Regions from separate parts of the Pseudoalteromonas sp. P1-7a genome, predicted to be linked through region 3. Evidence: predicted binding sites of a transcription regulator. Region 3 holds the regulator's gene; each other region holds the start of a gene.
What was found. The regulator sigma-54, encoded in region 3, starts transcription at its own class of promoters, with help from an activator protein. The targets are predictions, from matches to a motif close to GTTGGCACGNNNNTNGNNT.
Positions count from the first base shown of each region.

Region 1: AN389_RS13210 (PspA/IM30 family protein) is a predicted target of sigma-54. The motif match lies at 5,529-5,547, and genes of this name have one in related genera.
Region 2: fliE (flagellar hook-basal body complex protein FliE) is a predicted target of sigma-54. The motif match lies at 4,272-4,290, and genes of this name have one in related genera.

Region 1 is NZ_LKDU01000021.1:37,264-43,905, forward strand. Features, by position in the region: gene AN389_RS13170 (EAL domain-containing protein) at 1-279, opposite strand, end outside; gene AN389_RS13175 (SRPBCC family protein) at 422-1,003, shown strand; gene AN389_RS13180 (TIGR03899 family protein) at 972-1,859, shown strand; gene AN389_RS13185 (TIGR04219 family outer membrane beta-barrel protein) at 1,884-2,654, opposite strand; gene AN389_RS13190 (DUF2333 family protein) at 2,658-3,644, opposite strand; gene AN389_RS13195 (copper chaperone PCu(A)C) at 3,653-4,165, opposite strand; gene AN389_RS13200 (hypothetical protein) at 4,244-4,570, opposite strand; gene AN389_RS13205 (PspC domain-containing protein) at 4,580-4,786, opposite strand; gene AN389_RS13210 (PspA/IM30 family protein) at 4,797-5,489, opposite strand; gene dusA (tRNA dihydrouridine(20/20a) synthase DusA) at 5,731-6,642, opposite strand, start outside.
Region 2 is NZ_LKDU01000014.1:30,409-37,050, reverse strand. Features, by position in the region: gene fliI (flagellar protein export ATPase FliI) at 1-296, opposite strand, end outside; gene fliH (flagellar assembly protein FliH) at 315-1,124, opposite strand; gene fliG (flagellar motor switch protein FliG) at 1,128-2,168, opposite strand; gene fliF (flagellar basal-body MS-ring/collar protein FliF) at 2,161-3,876, opposite strand; gene fliE (flagellar hook-basal body complex protein FliE) at 3,897-4,229, opposite strand; gene AN389_RS10580 (sigma-54 dependent transcriptional regulator) at 4,403-5,827, opposite strand; gene AN389_RS10575 (PAS domain-containing sensor histidine kinase) at 5,824-6,642, opposite strand, start outside.
Region 3 is NZ_LKDU01000005.1:86,954-93,595, forward strand. Features, by position in the region: gene lptA (lipopolysaccharide transport periplasmic protein LptA) at 1-327, shown strand, start outside; gene lptB (LPS export ABC transporter ATP-binding protein) at 324-1,049, shown strand; gene AN389_RS05705 (RNA polymerase factor sigma-54) at 1,119-2,618, shown strand; gene hpf (ribosome hibernation promoting factor) at 2,646-2,933, shown strand; gene AN389_RS05715 (PTS sugar transporter subunit IIA) at 2,938-3,390, shown strand; gene rapZ (RNase adapter RapZ) at 3,410-4,255, shown strand; gene AN389_RS05725 (HPr family phosphocarrier protein) at 4,296-4,568, shown strand; gene mgtE (magnesium transporter) at 4,707-6,065, shown strand; gene AN389_RS05735 (zinc-dependent metalloprotease) at 6,112-6,642, opposite strand, start outside.

The sequences.
Region 1 (6,642 bases), on a different contig from region 3:
CAAACCCGCATCATCAGATTCCATCACTACATCTAAAAATATGACAGATATTGTATTATTGTTTTTGAGTATTTCGATGGCTTCGCTGCCGGAATATGCATCATGAAAACGTAGCCCTGCTCCCCAAAACTCTACGCCCGACAACGCGAGCTTAGTCACTGAATGTATTTCAGGATCGTCATCAACGATCAAAACATCCCAAAAGTCAGATACCTCTGGGGTTATTTCTTCTTCGCTGTCTGGCGCTAAAAATAAAAAATCGCTTTGTTCTGACGACATTATCTTCCCTTTATCAGTTTTAATGCTTAAATAACCTCATACCTATGTACTAAAAATATATTTTTTGGTTTATAGGCTAATTCATACTATAGTCGATTAATAAAAAGTTGTTATATTTCAAACTAAAAAACTCGTAAAAGGTGTGCATATTAAATTTTTTAAAACCCTAATAAAAACGCTCTCATTGTTAATTTTAGTGGCTATTTTGATTGGTTTAACGCTTCCGCAAAATTACAGCGTCAATAAAAGCATACAAATAAATGCCAAAGTAGAAACTGTTAAATCGCTCGTGTCAGACTTTAGCCTATGGCATACATGGTCACCTTGGGGCAAAGTAGACCCAAGCATTCGTTTTGCGCTCGGCGAGCCCATCAGAGGTATAGGCGCGCATCAATCGTGGCAAAGCGATTGGGGATACGGTGAAATGACCATTACTTCGCTTTCAAAAAATAGAATGACCTTTAATGCGCTTTTAAAAAATGAACATATTATTGAAGGTGAAATTACCTTTAACGACGTAGAAGATAGGGTAAATGTAACTTGTAAAATTAATGGCCAAACAAACGCCTCGCTAATCTCAGGTTATCTATCGATTTTAAGCGAGTACGTATTAAGCAATACGGTGTCGCTTGGCTTAAATAACTTACAAACAGTGGCGCAATTACGCGACCAAAAAACTCAGCTGGATACAAATGACAGTAAAATCAGCCCAAGCGAGAATTAATCTTGCTAATATAATTGAGTCTTTACTTGGCTACCCTGTAAAAAAAATAACCAGCAATACTGGGCAACCAAGTACAAATCAAAGTTACGGTTCGAAAGGCGATCTAAACCCGCTTTATCACATAAATAGTGATAACCCTATTTTAGCGCGCGCCCAAAAGCGCCAAGATTTACTGCTTATAAAACAGCAACAAAACATAGAAACCATTTTAGCTAAAGCCATGGAATTTTGCCCCGACGTGGCAAGTAATAAGCAACCCGATGCCGACTGGATTGAGCGCTTTATTGCCCTATGTGAAGACACCTCTAACGAGTCAATGCAAACATTGTGGGCTAAAATTTTAACTGGTGAGACACTCAACCCAGGTACTTTTTCTATAAAAAGCTTACAAACACTCAAACACATGACCCAACGTGAAGCAGATGCATTACAAAAATGTGTATCGCTGAGCAGCTACAACGCAAAAGATGACAGCCACTTTATTTTATTAGGGTTTTATAAAAAGCCATCGCTTTTTGACTTGTTACGAAAAGGTAATAAGGTGTCGCTTAATTTAGGAAAAACGGGGATCAGCTTTCCTGATATTCTAACGCTTATGGATCTTAATTTACTCTACAGAAAAGAGATAGAATCGGCGGTATTAAAAGCAGGCCAAGAACTCACCCTGTCGTTTTTATCGCAAAAAGTGACATTAAAAGCTAAAAGCAGTGACTTGGTATTAAGCTATTATAAGTTTACGCAAACTGGCGATGAGCTTTCTAAACTCATAAACTACCCTATAAATAAGGTGTATAAGCAATTAATTAATAATGCACTGGAGGGTGAGTTTGATTTAACGTGGCATGCTAATAAATAGCACACCACGTTATAAGCTCACTAATTAAAAGTGAACCTGAATACCCGCAAATGGGCCTGATGCGTCAATATCGGTATTAATATCGTCAACATCATCAAGCTCAAGCGTCATAGAACGGTAACCCGCTTTAACTGCAACATCTACAGCCAGGTTATCAATAAGTTCATACGCTACGCCTACTTGATAGTCTTGTACTTTGCTATCGTCGATAGCTAAAAAGCTGCCTTCAAAAAACACACTTAAACCTGTAAAGGGTAAGCCTGCTTCAGCGCGGCCGTACGCAAGTGGTACAAAACCTGAAAAATCAACAGTTTCAGAGAAGTTAGTACCACCTTGCTGAGTAGTACCAGTGACAACAACGTCACCGTCAAACTGCTTTGCGTTTAAGCCTAAATCAATTGAAATTAAATCGTTATCAAAAATTTCGTAATAAAGAATGTAATCAATATGAGTTAAATCACTTAATGTGTTTGCCGTTGTACCAACCACATAATCTGAGCCATTAAAGCTAAACGTATCAGTAAGGGTTGCAGAACCATTAAGTTCAAGCTCTGTATATTTAAGCTTTAGGTTAGGAACTAATGGCACTGGGTGTTCTAGCGCCGCATAGTAGCTAATAAAAGTTTCGTCTTCAAAATTAAAATCTTGTGGTGCGTTATCTTTGTAAGAAAACTGACCGTCATTATCTGACTGCCAGCCATCAACACCTACATATAAACCTAATAAAGTGTCTGCCTGTGCTGCAGGGGCTAAACATGCCATGGAAAGGGCAGCTGCTAAACAATACTTTTTCATTTTTTATCCTTGAGCTAGTAGTTCGCTAAGTTCGATTAAAGCCGCATTGGCTCTTGAAATATAATTTGCCATTACTAAAGAATGATTTGCTACAAAGCCAAAGCCATTCCCATTTAAAATCATTGGGCTCCACACGGTTTCTTGTGTTGCCTCAAGCTCACGTATAATTTGCTGTAAGCTTACACGGGCGTTTTTCTTTTCAAGTACATCTGCAAAGTCGTATTCAACCGCTTGTAAAAAGTGTAATAACGCCCACGTTGCACCACGCGACTCGTAAAATACATCGTCTATTTCCCACCACGACGTCCTTACTTGTTGCTGAAGTGGTGAATAGGTTGCCTGCGTGTTAGATGAGTTACCTGCTAAATCAGTATTTACCTTGTCTTGGCCAACACTTGCACTTAAACGCTGGCTTAAACTACCTAAACGCTTTTCGGCTTCTTTTAACCAGCTACGTAGGTTATCTGCACGTGAGTAAAATTGACTATCTCGCTCATGCTCGTTAGCAATTTGTGAGCGGTATACTACTAAATAGTCAATTCCCTTTTGGTACTCTCCCTCGGCACTTGGCCAAGCCCATGCCTCAGAGCTAATATTAAACTGCGGCTGCGCTTTTTTAAGCGCTTCATGTTCGGTTGATTGCGACTGCGAACGGCTAAAATCTTTACGCATAGATAGGGCTAAATCACGCACCATTTCAAGCGCGCCATATTCCCATGCAGGCATATCATCCATTATCACACTTGGGGGCATTACATCGTTTGATAAATAGCCACCTTGCTTATCAAGTAAAGTGCTAGCAACAGTAATGAGTGTTGTGGTTGTTGTGTAGCCCGTTACCATTTTTTCACTACGCGCTTGTGCCGTCTCTTTTGCATGAGTAACCACGTTAAAGCGTGCCGGCTCAATACTCCAATAAACAGCAATAGCGTAAAAAATAATAAGCAGCGCAATCAATGCACCAGCTATTTTTCCTTTGTGTTGCGACATTTATCCTCCTAGTGATGAGCGTGTTGTTTTTTAGATGGCTTAGAATTCGCGGCTTGCGCTTCAAGTGAGACCACCTGAGCATTAGTAAACAAGCGATTACCGTCACTAAAATATAGCGTGAGTTTACGTTCTTGCCCTACTTTTAGTGGTTCTTGTGGATCAAATACCATTAAATGGTAACCACCAGGCTGAAAGCTTAAACTTTCATGGCCCTTAATGGTAACAGCGTTAACTTGTTGCATTTTCATCATACCATTGACATGTGTATGCTCATGAATCTCTACTCTGCCTAAACCTTCAATGGTTGCTTTGGTTAATTTAGCAACACCGCCACCGTGGTTAGAAATTGTTAAATAGCCAACACTCGATTTACTGCCAGGCAAAAACGCTCTTACTTGCGCATGGCTTACTTCAAGTTTAGCTTCGTCTGTATCGTGGCTGTGCCCAGCATGTGCAGCAACCGATGACGAAAACACATTAAACATTAACGCCGAGGCCATAAAAAAGCACTGCTTCATCATCGCTTTGTTCCTTGTGAAAGCATAAATTTCACTTTAAATTTAACATAGTTAACTAATAATAGTCAGTTAAATTAAGGCTCAAGAGGTTACTTTTTTGTTATCGAGCACCAACCAACACAGTACAGCTACAAATAATAAAGGCCACGCTATCATTACCGAGCCAAATAACAGCGCCAAAATGGTGCCAACTAATGCAACAACCCCTGCGCCAATTAACCCCATGGTTATTAAAGCCATAACAGCTACTACAGCAATAATGGCAACTAATACGCCGGCCAACTCTAGTCCTACCCAGCTCATATCTGCAATCCACAACGGGAACTGCCATGAATCAAAATGTATTAACGACACCGCATCTGTAAAAAGTAATACATAAACAACAACACATATTGCTAAGGTTTTCATATCCCTCTCCTAATACGCCCGCTCTTCAAGGCAACAATGAGCTATAAAGTAACCAAGCGCCACTGCAAACGGAAAACTTATAAATAATAAAATAGTCACTAAGCGTGTTGACCACACCGGAAAATCAAGGCGACGCGCTAAACCACTACAAACGCCCGATATTTTTTTATTAAGCGAGTCTTTGTACCAACCACGCTGTGTTTTAAAGTTATTCATACTCAACTCCCTAGGCGTTTGGCACTGTTGTATTGATATTATTATGTTTAACACTGGCTTTTAAACGAGCCAGCTCTGCATCTATTTTTTCATTTTTTTCTAAAGACGCTATTTGCTCAGCGGTTGAACGTGCCGTATGTGTAAGTTCATAAGCATCAACTTGTGCCTCTATGCCTTCCACTTTTTGCTCTATCATTTCAAAGCGAGACAAGGCATTGGCAACATTGTCGCTGTGTAATTGCATATTCACTTTTTCACGTGCAACAACAATATCGTGGCGTTTTATTAATTGCGCTTGTTTAGTTTTAGCGTGCGCCATTTTTTGTTGTAAACGTTCACAATCCGCTGTAATTTTCTTTATCGACTCTTTAAGCTCATCTAGCTGCGTGCTTTTTTCAGCAATTTTGTCGTGTACTTGTTGTTTTTCTAACAAGGCAGACTTGGCTAAATCATCACGGTTTTTAGCAACGGCAAGCTCTGCCTTTGTTTGCCATGAGGTTAAATCTTTTTGTTTTTGTGCGATTTGGCGTTTAAGCGTTTTTTCTTCACACAGTAAGGCAGCAGCAGTGCTTCTGCACTCATTTAATGCCTCTTGCATTTCACTTAACATAAGGTTGAGAAGCTTTTCAGGGTCTTCAGCTTTATCTAGCATGGCTGCTATATTTGATTTGATAACGTCATTTACGCGATTAAATACACTCATTGTTTTGTCCCATTGTTTTAATTGATAACAACAAGACGATTCCAAGAGTTATGCCAAACTCTTAAAAAATAAATATTATACTTTCAAAACATACACTTAAAATTTAAAAGGTGTCATTGCAAGTGACCATAAGCTGAACATAGAAAAGTGTAATTAACTAATATTTTGATCTTTTGACTAAATTTTAGGATCAAAAAAGCCACTAAAAAGTGGCTTAATTTAAAATTTATACGGCTTAAGTTTATTCGGGTACAAAACTCAATGCTTTATCCATAACCGACAAATCAGCCTGTTTACCATGGCCATTTTCTGAAAGGTGACGTCTAAATCCGCGCGCCCCAGGCTGCCCCTGAAAAATCCCCAACATATGACGTGCTATATGCCAAAAATTAGCACCTAAACGCATTTCTTCTTCGATGTAATCGTACATAGCACGCACCACATCGTGACGCGTTTGGGTATTAGCCACCTCACCGTAAATTTTTTCATCCACTTCATTAAGCATAAATGGGTTGCTATATGCTTCGCGGCCAATCATAACGCCGTCTATGTGCGCTAAATGCGCAAGGCTTTCTTCAATCGTTTTAACACCGCCGTTAATACTTAAATCGAGCTGTGGGTAGTCTTTTTTTAGCTGATAAACACGTGGGTAATCAAGCGGCGGGACTTCACGGTTTTCTTTAGGACTTAAGCCATTCAACCACGCTTTACGGGCATGAATAATAAAGTCATCACAGCCAACTTTATGGCTAGCTTCAATTAACGCGCATAAAAACTCATACGAGTCTTGTTCATCAATACCAATGCGCGTTTTTACCGTAACCGGAATATCTACTTCGCTTTTCATTGCTGCAACACATTGTGCAACCAGATCAGGCTCAGCCATTAAGCAAGCACCAAAGCGCCCGTTTTGTACCCTATCTGATGGGCAGCCTACATTTAGGTTAATTTCATCGTAGCCACGCTCACCCGCAAGTCTTGCACATTTAGCAAGCGCATCGGGGTCTGAGCCACCCAGTTGCAAAGCAACCGGCCCTTCGTGTTGATTAAAGTGTAAGTAATCGCCACGCCCAAATAAAATAGCCCCTGTGGTGATCATCTCAGTGTATAAAACAGCGTGCTTAGTCATCTTACGATGAAAAGTACGGCAATG
Region 2 (6,642 bases), on a different contig from region 3:
GGTAAACCTGTATCATTTACTTGTGGAATAACACGTGCACCAGGTAACACACCGGAAATGTGGTCATTAGGCATTAAATATAGAGTTTGCTCACTAAAGCCTACCACCTCGGCATCCACAAAGCCCGACATAGTTTCTATTTTGCATTGGCTGCCTACAGGCGCACGTAGCCCTTTCGCTTCAAGGGTTAAACCGACTACTCGGGTTAAAATACCCGCTACAGCAGGTTTAAACGCTGCAATATGTTGTTGGTATTGATTTAAGCGTTCGCTTAGAGGTGCACGTTGAGCTGCCATAACACGCCACAAAAAAGATTAGATACCGCTATTATGCAAAAAGCTATCCAACGTTTCTTTGACGCGGGTTTTTAGGGTCATATCTAAAGATGATTGTGACGTTTTTACTTCGCAACCGCCGCGCTCAAGGGTTGGCTCTGCAATGAGCTGCCAATTATTCTCTGCTATGGTTTGTTCACCGTAGCTTTGCTTTACCAGCTCTAAATCGTCCGGATTTAAATGCACGCGAACTTTTTCTTGTTCAGTATTGAGTGCATCTATGCTTTTTTTAAGTGTATGTAATATAACATCGGGCGATGTTTTTATTTCTTGATAGGTTATAGCTTCAGCCAACAGAACCGCTAATTGCACTAAGTGCTTTTCTGCCACTTCGTCCACTTTATCAAGCGGAGCGCTGAGGTTATCGATAATACTACGCAAGCTGGTTAACTGCTCTTCTATTAAGGGCTTAACATCTTCTTGGCCTTGTGTTTTACCAAGCTCTACCCCTTCTTTGTAACCTGCTTCTTTACCTTCACCAACGCCTTTTTCAAAGCCATCTATATAGCCTTGTTCGTGCCCTTGCTTTAAGCCTTCCTCATAAGCATCTTGCCTAATGCGCTCAAGCTCCGCCATAGTTAGCGAAGGCAGCTCAGGCTCCTGCGGCTGAGTGTCTTCTACTGCTTCTTCTTCAACTTCTTTTTTATACAAATCAGAAAGCGGTGTACCAAAAGCCGTTGAACGATTGCCAAAACTGCGTTCATCAGGCGCGACATCAGGTATTGGCCAGTTTTTTAAAAGCTCATCAGCTTCATCTGCATGCAAAGGACGGCCTTTTAATTTAGACATAGCTTACAGGAACTCCTCGCCGCCACCGCCGCCTAATTGAATCTCACCCGAGTCAGATAAACGCCTTGCTGTTGAAAGCACTTCTTTTTGGGCCGCTTCTACTTCACTTATTCTAACTGGTGCCATGGCTTCTAAGTCATCGGCAAGCATTTCGGCAGCACGTTTAGACATATTACCCAAAATTTTATCTTTAAGCGCTTCGTCAGTGCCTTTAATTGCTTTCATGAGTACGTCTTGCTGTACTTCACGTAGTATGGCTTGAATACCGCGGTCATCCACATCCATAAGGTTTTCGAATACAAACATAAGATCTTGAATTTGCTGAGACATTTCTTCATCGTGTTCACGAATAGAGTCCATCAACTGCCCTTCAACATTTGTATCTAGGTAGTTCATAATATCTGCCGCAGCTTTTAAGCCACCCATTTTAGCGGCTTGTGCACCTGCTTGGCCGGCAAATTGTTTTTCCATAATCTCGTTAAGTTCTTGTAAGGCTGCAGGTTGCACTTCTTCAAGGTTTGCAATACGCATGGTTAAATCTAGGCGCACTTTTTCAGGAAATTGCGCTAGGATTTCTGCCGATTGCTCTGGCTCTAAATACGATAAAACAATGGTTTGAATTTGCGGGTGTTCATTACGAATAATATTAGCAACTTGCTTTGAGTCCATCCATTTAAGTGAATCTAACCCTTTAGCCCCCGAGCCCATTACAATTTGGTCTATTAAACTAGCTGCTTTATCTTCACCTAATGCGGCGGTAAGCGCCTTTTTAATAAAATCTTCTGACTGGAAGCCAATAGTACTAAAGCTTTGTATTTGCTCTATAAATAAATTATGAACTGCGCTAATTTTAGATTGCGATAAGTCATCTAACGCAGCCATAGCCATACCTACCTTTTGCACTTGCTTAGGCTCTAAGTGCTTTAGGATTTGCGCTGCGTCTTCTTCAGATAAGCTCAATAAAAGAATCGCGGCTTTATCTACGCCATCTAACTTGTCAACATCAAATGCTGGCGGGAGTTGTTTTTGTTCTTGATCAGTCATCTTCTGTTAACCACGCTTTCACTACTTGTGATGAGAGTTCCGGTTCGTTCGCTACAAGTGCTCTTACCGCTTTAAGCAAATCTTCGTCGCCATGTAAGTCTGGCAGCTGCAGTGTACCATCACTTGAGAAACCAACAGCAGCAGAATCAAAGTCTTTATTTAGCATATCTAGCGTGCTATCGCCAATATCAACCCCTGAGCTTAATGCATCTTCGTCGTACTCTTCAAGCGTATCATCTGGGTAGATCAAGCGCTTAAGCATAGGCTTAACAACCGCCATAATTAATACAATAATAACTAAGGCGCCAAGCACAAGGCGGATGATTTTCATAAACCAATCTTGTTCCCACAGCGGTACTTCTAAGTCTAAATCAACTGCTTCACGCACAAATGGTACGGTTACCACTTCTAATGCATCGCCACGTTGCATATCAAAACCCACCCCACCTTGTAATAGGCGACGTATATTTGACAAAGCTTCTACTGAGCGCGGTGCCATGGTTGTTTCGCCGTTTTCACCTACTTTGGGCACATAATCAACAGCTACCGATACGCTAATTCTGCGAATAACCCCTGTTTGTTGACGCTTATGCGAAATGGTGGTGTCTAGCTCAAAATTACGCGTAGCCTCTTTATGCACACGGCTTGGATTGGTTGCCGTACCCGCATTACCTTGGCCTGCCACTTCTGGAATAGTTGAATTCATAGGGGGCTGATTAGTCAGTGCCCCAGGAATACCTACTGCTAAGCCACCTATGTTGTTTTCTTCAAATGTGGTTTCGCTTCTGACTGCTGGTAAATCTGGGTTGTAGCGTTTTTGTGTTTCCTCTACTGAGCTAAAGTCCATATTTAAATCAACTTGCGCCGTGTAGTTACCCAAGCCAACCACAGGAATAAGAATACTGTCTATTTTTTCTAAATACTCTTGCTCACGCTTTCTTTCAATGTCGTACTCTTTACGAGAGCGTGCTGCCAATGAGTCTTGTGAGCCAGAATTAAGTAGACGGCCGTTTTGATCTGTTACTGTCACACGTGCTGGCTCGAGACCTTGTACTGCAGAGGCAATCATATCAACGACTGAATCAATCTCTTCACCATCAAGCGTACGGCCACGTTTAAGAGTCAATACCACTGTGGCTGATGGCTTTTTCTCTCTGCGTGCGAATACGTTTTCTTTTGGGATGGCTAATAAAACTTTAGCGCGAGTAACGTTGTTTAATTCTTCTATGGTGCGGGCAAGTTGTTGCTCGCGGCCATGTTTTAAGCGCTCACGCTCGAGCCGTTGGCTCACACCAAAACCCATATCTTGCATTATGATATCGGTGCCTGAGGTAGGACCTTGCTCTAAGCCTTCACGCGCCATTAATAATTTAATGTTTTGATACTCGCTTTCATCAACCGAAATAACGTTGCCGTCTAGCTCGTAGTCAATTTTTTGTGCATCTAAAAAATCAAGTGTTTGGATCAGCTCTTCTGTAGGCATTTTGCCAAGCGGACGCATATCGGGTTGGCGCGCCCAAATAATCACAAATATGGCAATAGCTAAACAAATAGCCAGCGCAATAATTAGGGTGACTTGGCGAAGCACATCAACCCCATTTAAGGCGCTTAAGTAGCCCGACTTTTGTTCTTGTTGCTCGTTGTCTTCACTTTGGTCAATACCGCCGCCAGCAAGAGCAAGATCTGTTGATTGATTAGATTGCGCCACAATAATTCTCCACTACCTACTTAAACAGGCATGTTCATAATTTCTTGGTATGACTCAACAAGTTTATTTCTTACTTGTACTGTAGCCTCAAATGCCACTGATGATTTTTGCGAAGCAATCATTGCCTCAGCAAGCGATACACTTCTGTCACCCATTTCAACAGCCACGACTTTTTGTTTCGCATCTTGTTGTAGGCCATTAACCGTATTTAATGCATCGCTTAGTAAGTCACCAAATTGAGCCGATGACGTTGGCTGAGCTTGCGTGGGTAGCTTATTAATTTGATTTGTATGGCCTGCTTCTAAGGCCATTGATTGCATTTCTTGGAATAACGCGCTGTTTTGAATTTTCATAATTTTCTCTGGCAAATGCAGTTAACGTTCATAAAGGGATTAAAGCACAAATCGTGCCATAAAAATAAACCTTTAATAACATACAGTTAACTATTATTTTTAAGAGTCAGAGATTTGACAACCCTAAACTAAGCGTGGTTAGTTTAGGGTTATGTACAGAAGGGAGAGTTAGTTTATGCGGGTAGTGAAATACCTAAATCGCGCATTTGTGCGAGTTTATAACGTAAAGTACGCGGGCTGATGCCAAGTGTTTGTGCAACATCTTTACGTTTGCCTTGGCAACGGGCGAGGGTTTCTAAAATTATTTTATGCTCTTTATCTTTTAGCTCATCTTTATAGCTGCCAGTATCTACGCTCGGCAGTGAGCTACTCGCCTCTACAGGCGTTATTTTGTCATCATAATATGCGTCACTGGGAGTACTCTCTTGCTCAGGCGCTATAACCTGAGTAGGCGCAGTGGTGCTTGACGCTTGCATTAAATTTTCAATAAAAATAGCCTGCTCGCCAATTACACTGCCCGTTCGCAAAATAAGCGCACGTTGAATTACATTATCAAGTTCGCGCACATTACCTGGCCAGGTATGGCTCAATAGTTTTTGCTCGGCATCGCTATCAAGCGTTGCTAACGGCTCTTTATTTTTAACTAAATGGCGCTCTATTAAATGCTTAGCCAATACAATTATATCGCCTGGGCGCTCACTAAGTGGTCGCCACATTAATGGGAATACATTTAAGCGATAATATAAGTCTTCTCTAAACTTATTATCTGCAACAGCTTCTTTAAGATCGCGGTTACTGGTTGCGAGCACTCTCACATCGAGTGAAATTGTTTTGCGCGCACCTAAACGCTCAACTTCACGCTCTTGTAATACTCTTAATAGTTTAGCTTGCAGCCCTAAGTCCATTTCTGTTATTTCATCAAGCAATATAGTACCACCTTGGGCTTGCTCAAATTTACCTGGGCACGCTTGTATTGCACCAGTAAAGGCGCCTTTTTCATAGCCAAACAAGGTGGCCTCAAGCATATTTTCGGGAATAGCCGCGCAATTAATTGCCACAAAAGGCGCATCGCATCGGTTTGATTTATCGTGAATATATCGCGCTAATACCTCTTTACCTGAGCCACTAGGGCCAAGCACCATTACACTTGCATCTGAGCGAGCCACTTTACTTGCAAGCTCTAATAGTTGAATACTGCTGGGGTCGGCTACAATTGGGCCATCAGTGTCTTTTGGTTTTTCGGGTAAATAGCGGCTAACCATATTTAAAAGCACCTCAGGGGCAAATGGTTTAGCCATATAATCAATTGCACCTAAGCGCATTGCCTCTACGGCATCATCAATCGTTGCGTAAGCTGTCATCATTAATACGGGGAGTTCTGGGTAGTTAAGCTTAATGCTCCTGAGCAAATCTAGGCCGCTCATCGCGCCCATTTGCACATCACTTACAACCAATGAAAACTCAGATTTCTTTAATTGGATCATGGCTTGCTCAGCACTTTGCGCTGCAACGCAGGCAATACCTGACATTTCTAACGTGTCTATGAGTGCTTCTCTTAAGCCTGCATCATCTTCAACTACCAGTATTGTATTGCTCATGCTGTTTTCTCCTGCGTTGAGGCCGTGCATATGGGCAGCAATAAACTAAAACATGCACCACCATTGGCATTATTAACCACTTCAACACGTCCTTGATGCGCATTTGCCACAGAACTTACAACAGCAAGCCCAAGCCCTGTACCTTGGCTTTTAGTGGTATAAAACGGTTCAAAAATTTTCTCTATTTGGCTCAGCTCTACCCCAGGGCCGTTATCGCATACGCTAATACGTACGGTGTCAGGTTCGCTACTATCTCGCTGTGCTTTTAAGGTCACTTTTGCCTGGCTGCCAATAATTTGAATACTATTGTGAATAAGATTTTGAATAGCGCTGGCCAGCGCAGTTTTATTACCGGTGATTTCTATATCTGGCTCTGGTAACTCAACAGCAAGTTCGCTGTTATTTAAAGCCACCATTGCATCAGCACCTAGTTTTACTTCGTTTAAAAGCTGCTGCATAGACACTTGCTCAACCACTTGCTGCTCACCACTTTTAGCAAAAAGCAGCATATCGTTAACTTGGGTTTCTAAATCTTTTAAACGCGACATAAGCTTGGTTTGAAAGTTATCACGCGATGACTCAGGCAGCTTTTTTGAGCCTAAATTTGCAGCATATAACATAGCTGCAGAAAGCGGTGTACGCACTTGGTGCGCAAGCGATGCCACCATTTTACCAAGCGCACTCAAACGTTGCATATGTGCAACACGCTTTTGCAAACGACGGGTTTCTGTTAAATCGGTCATTAATATAAGCTGGCCAGGCTCTGGCGCAAGTGCAGTAATATCAAGTTTTATAAGTCGGCCATCTTTGAGCGA
Region 3 (6,642 bases):
CGTGAAGACCTAGGGGATAACAAACAACTGCTTATTGCCACTGGCAGCCCTGCCTACTTCGAAGAAAAACAAGACGATGGTACCGTAATGAGTGCCAGTGCAAACGAAGTACGTTACGACGTAGCAAAGCGCTTTTTAACACTTGTTGGGGATGCCGAAGTCGCGCAAGCCGGTCAAAAAATTAATGCTAAAAGTATTACCTACGATATGCAGCAGCAGCTTATTAGCGCAGAAAAAGACGAAAACTCAACGGATCGTGTCCACACAATTTTAGTGCCTGTTGAAGCAAATATTAAAGAAAAAACAGGTAACGAAGGTCAACCATGAGCACCTTAAAAGCAGAACTATTAGCAAAAAGCTATAAAGGCCGCCAAGTTGTAAAAAATGTAGGCCTTGAGGTAGAAGCCGGCAGCATAGTGGGCTTATTAGGCCCTAATGGCGCAGGTAAAACCACCACCTTTTACATGATTGTAGGGTTAGTACCTAGCGACAAAGGTAAAATATCTATTGATGATAACGACATCACGTTATTACCTATGCACAGTCGTGCTCGCTTAGGCATTGGCTATTTGCCGCAAGAGTCATCTATATTTAGAAAGCTAACAGTTTATCAAAATTTAATGGCTATTTTAGAAACGCGCAAAGAGCTAAATAAAGCCGCGCGAGAAGAAACGCTTAACAACTTACTTGATGAATTTAGCATTCAACATATACGTGATAGCCAAGGTATGGCGCTTTCTGGTGGTGAACGCCGCCGTGTAGAGATAGCCAGAGCACTCGCAGCGAACCCTAAATTTATTTTGTTGGATGAGCCTTTTGCTGGTGTTGATCCGATTTCAGTGTTAGATATAAAGAAAATAATAGAACATCTTAAAAATCGTGGCATTGGCGTATTAATTACCGATCACAATGTAAGAGAAACCCTTGATGTTTGTGAAAAAGCCTACATTGTTTCTCATGGGGAGCTAATTGCATCTGGCACCCCAGAACACGTATTAAATGACAAAACTGTACGCGATGTTTATTTAGGCGAGCAATTTAGGCTGTAACATTTAAGCCACACCTACAAGCATCTGCTAATATTAATTATAACAACATAAAAGGATTGTTAGAGATACATGAGGCAATCATTACAGCTGCGCATGGGCCAGCAACTTACAATGACTCCACAATTGCAACAAGCGATTCGCTTGCTGCAGCTCAGTACATTGGATCTCCAGCAAGAAATACAAGAAGCACTGGATAGCAACCCGCTATTAGAAGTAGAAGAGCAAGATTACACGGAAGAGTCGGCTGGAAAAAATGAACAAAAAGCAGATACGGATGATGTAACCGTAAGCGCATCGGCTGATGATACAACCAGTGAATACGAGCAAGACAGTGGTGAAGCTTTAAATAAAGACACCGTTAGCGATGATATGGCGATGGATGTAACTTGGGATGAGTACATGAGTGCAGCCCCTGCGGCATCTTCAGGCCCAATGCCAGAAGATGAGTCTATTTATCAGGGCGCCTCTACTGAAACGCTACATGAGTACTTAATGTGGCAACTTCAGCTTACTCCTTTTAGCCCCACTGATGAAGCTATTGCTATAGCCATTGTAGAAGCTGTAGATGACTCGGGTATTTTAACGCTAAGTTGTGAAGAAATTTTAGAAAGCTTTAACCAAGAAAACGATGACGACGTTGAGGTTGAACTGGATGAAATAGAAGCCGTTTTAAAACGTATTCAATTATTCGACCCTGTAGGTATAGCCGCGCGAAGCTTACAGGAGTGCTTGTGTATTCAGCTTAATCAGTTTGATAAAGACACCCCTTTTATAGAACAAACTAAAATGATCTTAACCGATCACATTGATCTATTAGCGGCACGCGACTATCGTACATTAATGAAAAAGACTAAGCTTAAAGAAGACGAGCTTAAAGAGGTCATGACTCTTATACATACCCTCAACCCAAAACCTGCAGATACAATAGTAAGGGAAGAGTCTGAGTATGTCATACCGGATGTATCAGTTAAAAAAATTAAGGGCCGTTGGGTGGTAGAGCTAAACCCAGATAGCATGCCAAAAATACGCGTAAATAGTCAGTATGCGGCCATGTCACGTACCGTAAAATCTAGTGGAGATAGCCAGTTTATTCGCTCTCATCTGCAAGAAGCTAAATGGTTTATAAAAAGTCTTGAAAGCAGAAACGACACGCTGCTAAAAGTAACAAACTGTATTGTAAAACAGCAACAAGCGTTTTTTGAACATGGCCCCGAAGCCATGAAACCAATGGTTTTAAACGATGTTGCTGAAATGGTAGAAATGCACGAATCAACAATTTCGCGTGTTACTACGCAAAAATATATGCATACGCCACGTGGTATTTTTGAGCTTAAATATTTTTTCTCAAGCCACGTAAGCACTGAAAACGGCGGCGAATGTTCGTCAACCGCAATACGTGCCTTAATTAAAAAGCTAATTGCCGCGGAAAACTCAGCCAAACCATTGAGTGATAGTAAAATTGCGGATATATTGGCAGAGCAAGGAATTAAAGTAGCTAGACGCACAATAGCAAAATACCGTGAATCGCTAGCTATTCCACCGTCAAATCAGAGAAAGAGTTTGATATAAGACGTAAAAAACAAAGAGGAAATGCTTATGCAACTAAACCTAACTGGTCGTCACGTAGAAGTAACTGATTCACTTAGAGACTATGTAAATAATAAATTTGCAAAGCTAGAAAGGCACTCAGATCATATTAGCAATGTGCATGTCATTCTCGATGTAGAAAAACTCAACCAAAAAGCAGAAGCGACTATTCATGTAAGCGGCGCAGATTTATTTGCCTCAACAGAGCACCAAGATATGTATGCTGCTATAGACTCGTTGATTGACAAGCTCGATCGTCAAGTCATAAAACATAAAGAGAAGCTTGCTAGACACTAATATTATGAAATTAAGTACATTAGTATGCCAGGACTGCAGCAAAGCTGCGGTCCTTTTTAGTAGTAAAAAAAGAATTTTAGAATTTATCAGTGAGCTGGCTCATGAAAAGCTCCCTTACTTACCGCAACAGGATATTCTTAATGCGCTAGCTAGCAGAGAAAAACTAGGTAGTACGGGTATTGGCCGCGGTATCGCAATTCCGCATGGCAGAATGGGTGGCGTAGAAGAACCGCTTGCGTTAGTACTCGTTAGTGACAAGCCTGTAAACTTTGATGCTATTGATAACTGTCCTGTTGATATTTTTGTTGCACTCATCGTACCAGATGGCGATAACCAGCAGCACCTAAAGACTCTAGCAACCATAGCTGATAAACTGAGCAATAAAGAATTTTGCAAACAGCTGCGAAACGCTAAAACCGATGCAGAACTGTATCAAGTAATTGTTGATCAATCGTAGTAAATACTAAGGGCTATAAATGGAGTTAATAATCATAAGCGGCCGTTCCGGTTCAGGTAAATCGGTTGCTTTACGTGTGGTTGAAGATTTAGGCTATTATTGCGTAGATAATATCCCGGTCAACCTGCTGCCCTCTTTAGTACGTAGTGTTTCAGATAACTATGACAAAATAGCTGTTAGTATCGATGTTCGTAATATCCCCAAAGAACAAGACGAGTTTAACGATATTCTCGAGTACCTACCTGACTTTGCTAAACCCACTCTGTTTTATTTAGACAGTGATGATCAAACACTCATAAAACGTTTTTCAGAAACACGCAGATTACACCCTTTATCCATCGATTCATTGCCGCTCGACTTAGCAATAAAAAAAGAAAAAGAGCTGCTTGATGTACTTGTAACCCGCGCAGACTTTATGCTTGATACGACTGATTTAAGTGTTCACCAATTGGCTGAGTCAATTCGCGAAAAAATACTCGGAAAAAAAGATAAACAACTAATTGTAACGTTTGAATCGTTTGGTTTTAAACACGGCATACCTAAAGAAGCTGATTATGTATTTGATGCTCGCTTTTTGCCAAATCCGCATTGGGAGCCTGAACTTAAACCGCTTACAGGTCTTGATCAACCTGTAAAAGACTTTTTGGCAAACCACAGCATAGTGCAAAAATTTACTTGGCAAATTCAAACATTTGTACAAACTTGGTTACCACACTTAGAGCGCAATAACCGCAGCTACCTGACTATTGCAATAGGTTGTACGGGTGGACAACACCGCTCGGTTTATTTAGCCCAAACTATAGGTGAGAGCTTTGCAATGACACATCCAAATGTAAAAATTAGGCACCGTGAGCAAGAAAAGTAACCTTAAAATAATAACCTGTTCAGTTTAGGTATAGTAATTTATGCGTTGTGAAGACACGTTTTTAATAAAAAATAAATTAGGCTTACACGCCAGAGCGGCAACGGTCCTTGCGCAATTAGCTGTGCAATTTGATGCTAAAATTACCTTACATCAAGATGATAAAGAAGCCGCTGGTGATAGCGTATTAGCCTTAATGCTACTCGAAAGTAGTAAAGGCAAAGAAGTTAAAGTTGTATGTGAAGGCCCAGACTCAGAAAAGGCTTTGCATGCGGTCGGACAATTAATCGCACAGCGATTTAACGAACAAGAATAAACGTTTAATTACCAAGCTTACTCATACATTTTTGCTTTATACCCTGATTTGTGTAGCTTGGTAAATGAATAGTGTTTAATTAGATTAATCACAATGCGGTTAATCGCCTCCCCTCGTATATAAAAAATTAGGATGCCAATGCCAGAAGCGTTTGAACAAGACTACCCACTGCAACAACTAAAACAGGTGACTAAATCACTTAATAGTGGGCAATTTGTTCAAGTAAGACGCATGCTAGCAAAAACGGCCCCGTGTGATACTGCCCTTTTACTTGAATCCTCTCCGCATAAAATTAGACGCATGCTTTGGCAGCTGGTTGACCCAGATGTACAAGGGGACGTGCTAGAAGAGCTCTCTGAAGATGTACGTTTAGGCATCATTGCCCAAATGGAACCTGAGCATATTGCCGCCGCCACTGAGGATATGGGCCACGATGATTTAGGTGAAGTACTACGTAGCCTACCTGACACCGTGTATAAAGATGTAGTTAGCGCGATGGACACGCAAGACCGTGAACGTGCGACACAGGCTTTATCATACCAAGAACGCTCTGCAGGCGCGCTAATGAACACCGATACGGTGACCATTCGCCCAGATGTTACACTTGATGTTGTACTGCGCTATATCAGGCTGCGAGGCGAGCTACCAGAAGGCACCGATGATTTATACGTTGTTGATAAGCACAACTGCTTTTTAGGTGCATTGTCTCTTAGTACGCTTTTAACTAATCCGCCTGAAAAAATTGTTCAAGATTTAATGGATGAAGACTGTGAGTCTATCCCTATCTCGATGGATGAAAGTGAGGTCGCTCAATTATTTGAACGCCACAACTGGATATCTGCACCGGTAGTCGATGATAACGCACACTTGCTTGGACGTGTCACTATTGATGATATTGTTGATGTTATTCGTGAAGATGCTGAGCATAGCTTATTAAGCTTAGCGGGTCTTGATGATGAAGAAGATACCTTTGCACCTGTTTTAAAAAGTTCAAAAAAACGCTCAGTATGGCTTGGCGTTAACTTACTTACCGCCCTGGCTGCTGCCTTTGTGGCCAGCTTTTTTGAAAGTACCTTAGACATTCTCCCTATTTTAGCTGTACTCAATGGCATAGTGCCCTCAATGGGTGGTGTAGCAGGTAGTCAGTCTTTAACACTGGTTATTCGCGGTATAGCTGTGGGGCATATTAATCAAACTAACCAACGTTTTTTAATGGCTAAAGAATTGGCCATAGGCGCATTAAACGGGATTATTTGGTCATTACTTATCGCTGGTGTAATTGCACTTTGGCAGTGGGATTTTATGCTTGGCGGCGTGCTCGCATTTGCTATGTTTATGAATCTTGTAGTAGCGGGTGTTGCTGGCGCATGTATTCCTATTTTATTGAAAAAAATGAATATAGACCCTGCACTTGCCGGCAGTGTTGTACTAACAACTGTGACTGATATTGTTGGTATTTTTGCCTTTTTAGGCACAGCAACGTGGCTACTTATTTAGCAACCTAACCCTAGGTTAAGTAGCCACTATTAGTTAAAACGTAAAATTATATTGGTGAGCCTGGTGGCATTGGTAAATTAGTAAAGTTTTCAGGCCACTTACCAGCTTTTATAAACTGTTTAATTTGCTCTGCTAAATACTGCTTAAACGCGCTTTCGCCGACACTGGTGTTACTCAGCATTGAATTTTGATTGTACTCATCACTCAACTTAACTAAGTAGTAACGTAACTGCGCTTGCACCTCCGGGCTTACTTTATCGCTTGCCACTAAATCGGCTATATTTTTTGCAGTTAAAAACTGTACACGCTGAGTGACTTTACCTTTCATCGTATTAGGTGAAGACACATTAAACACGTGACTGTAAAGCTGCTCAAGCAACTCATCTAAGCTATAGAAATTGTAATTACGCACTTGTTGTTGAGCTAAACGATTTAAACGCTGTGGGTTTAATAATAAAGATAAGCTATGCTGTGCAGCGACTTCTGGTAAAGCCATTGCATCAAGTGTTAAACCTGTGCGTCCAGTTATGCTTTCGCGCGATTTAGACTCCCCATAGGCCTTTGGCGGAATAAGCGC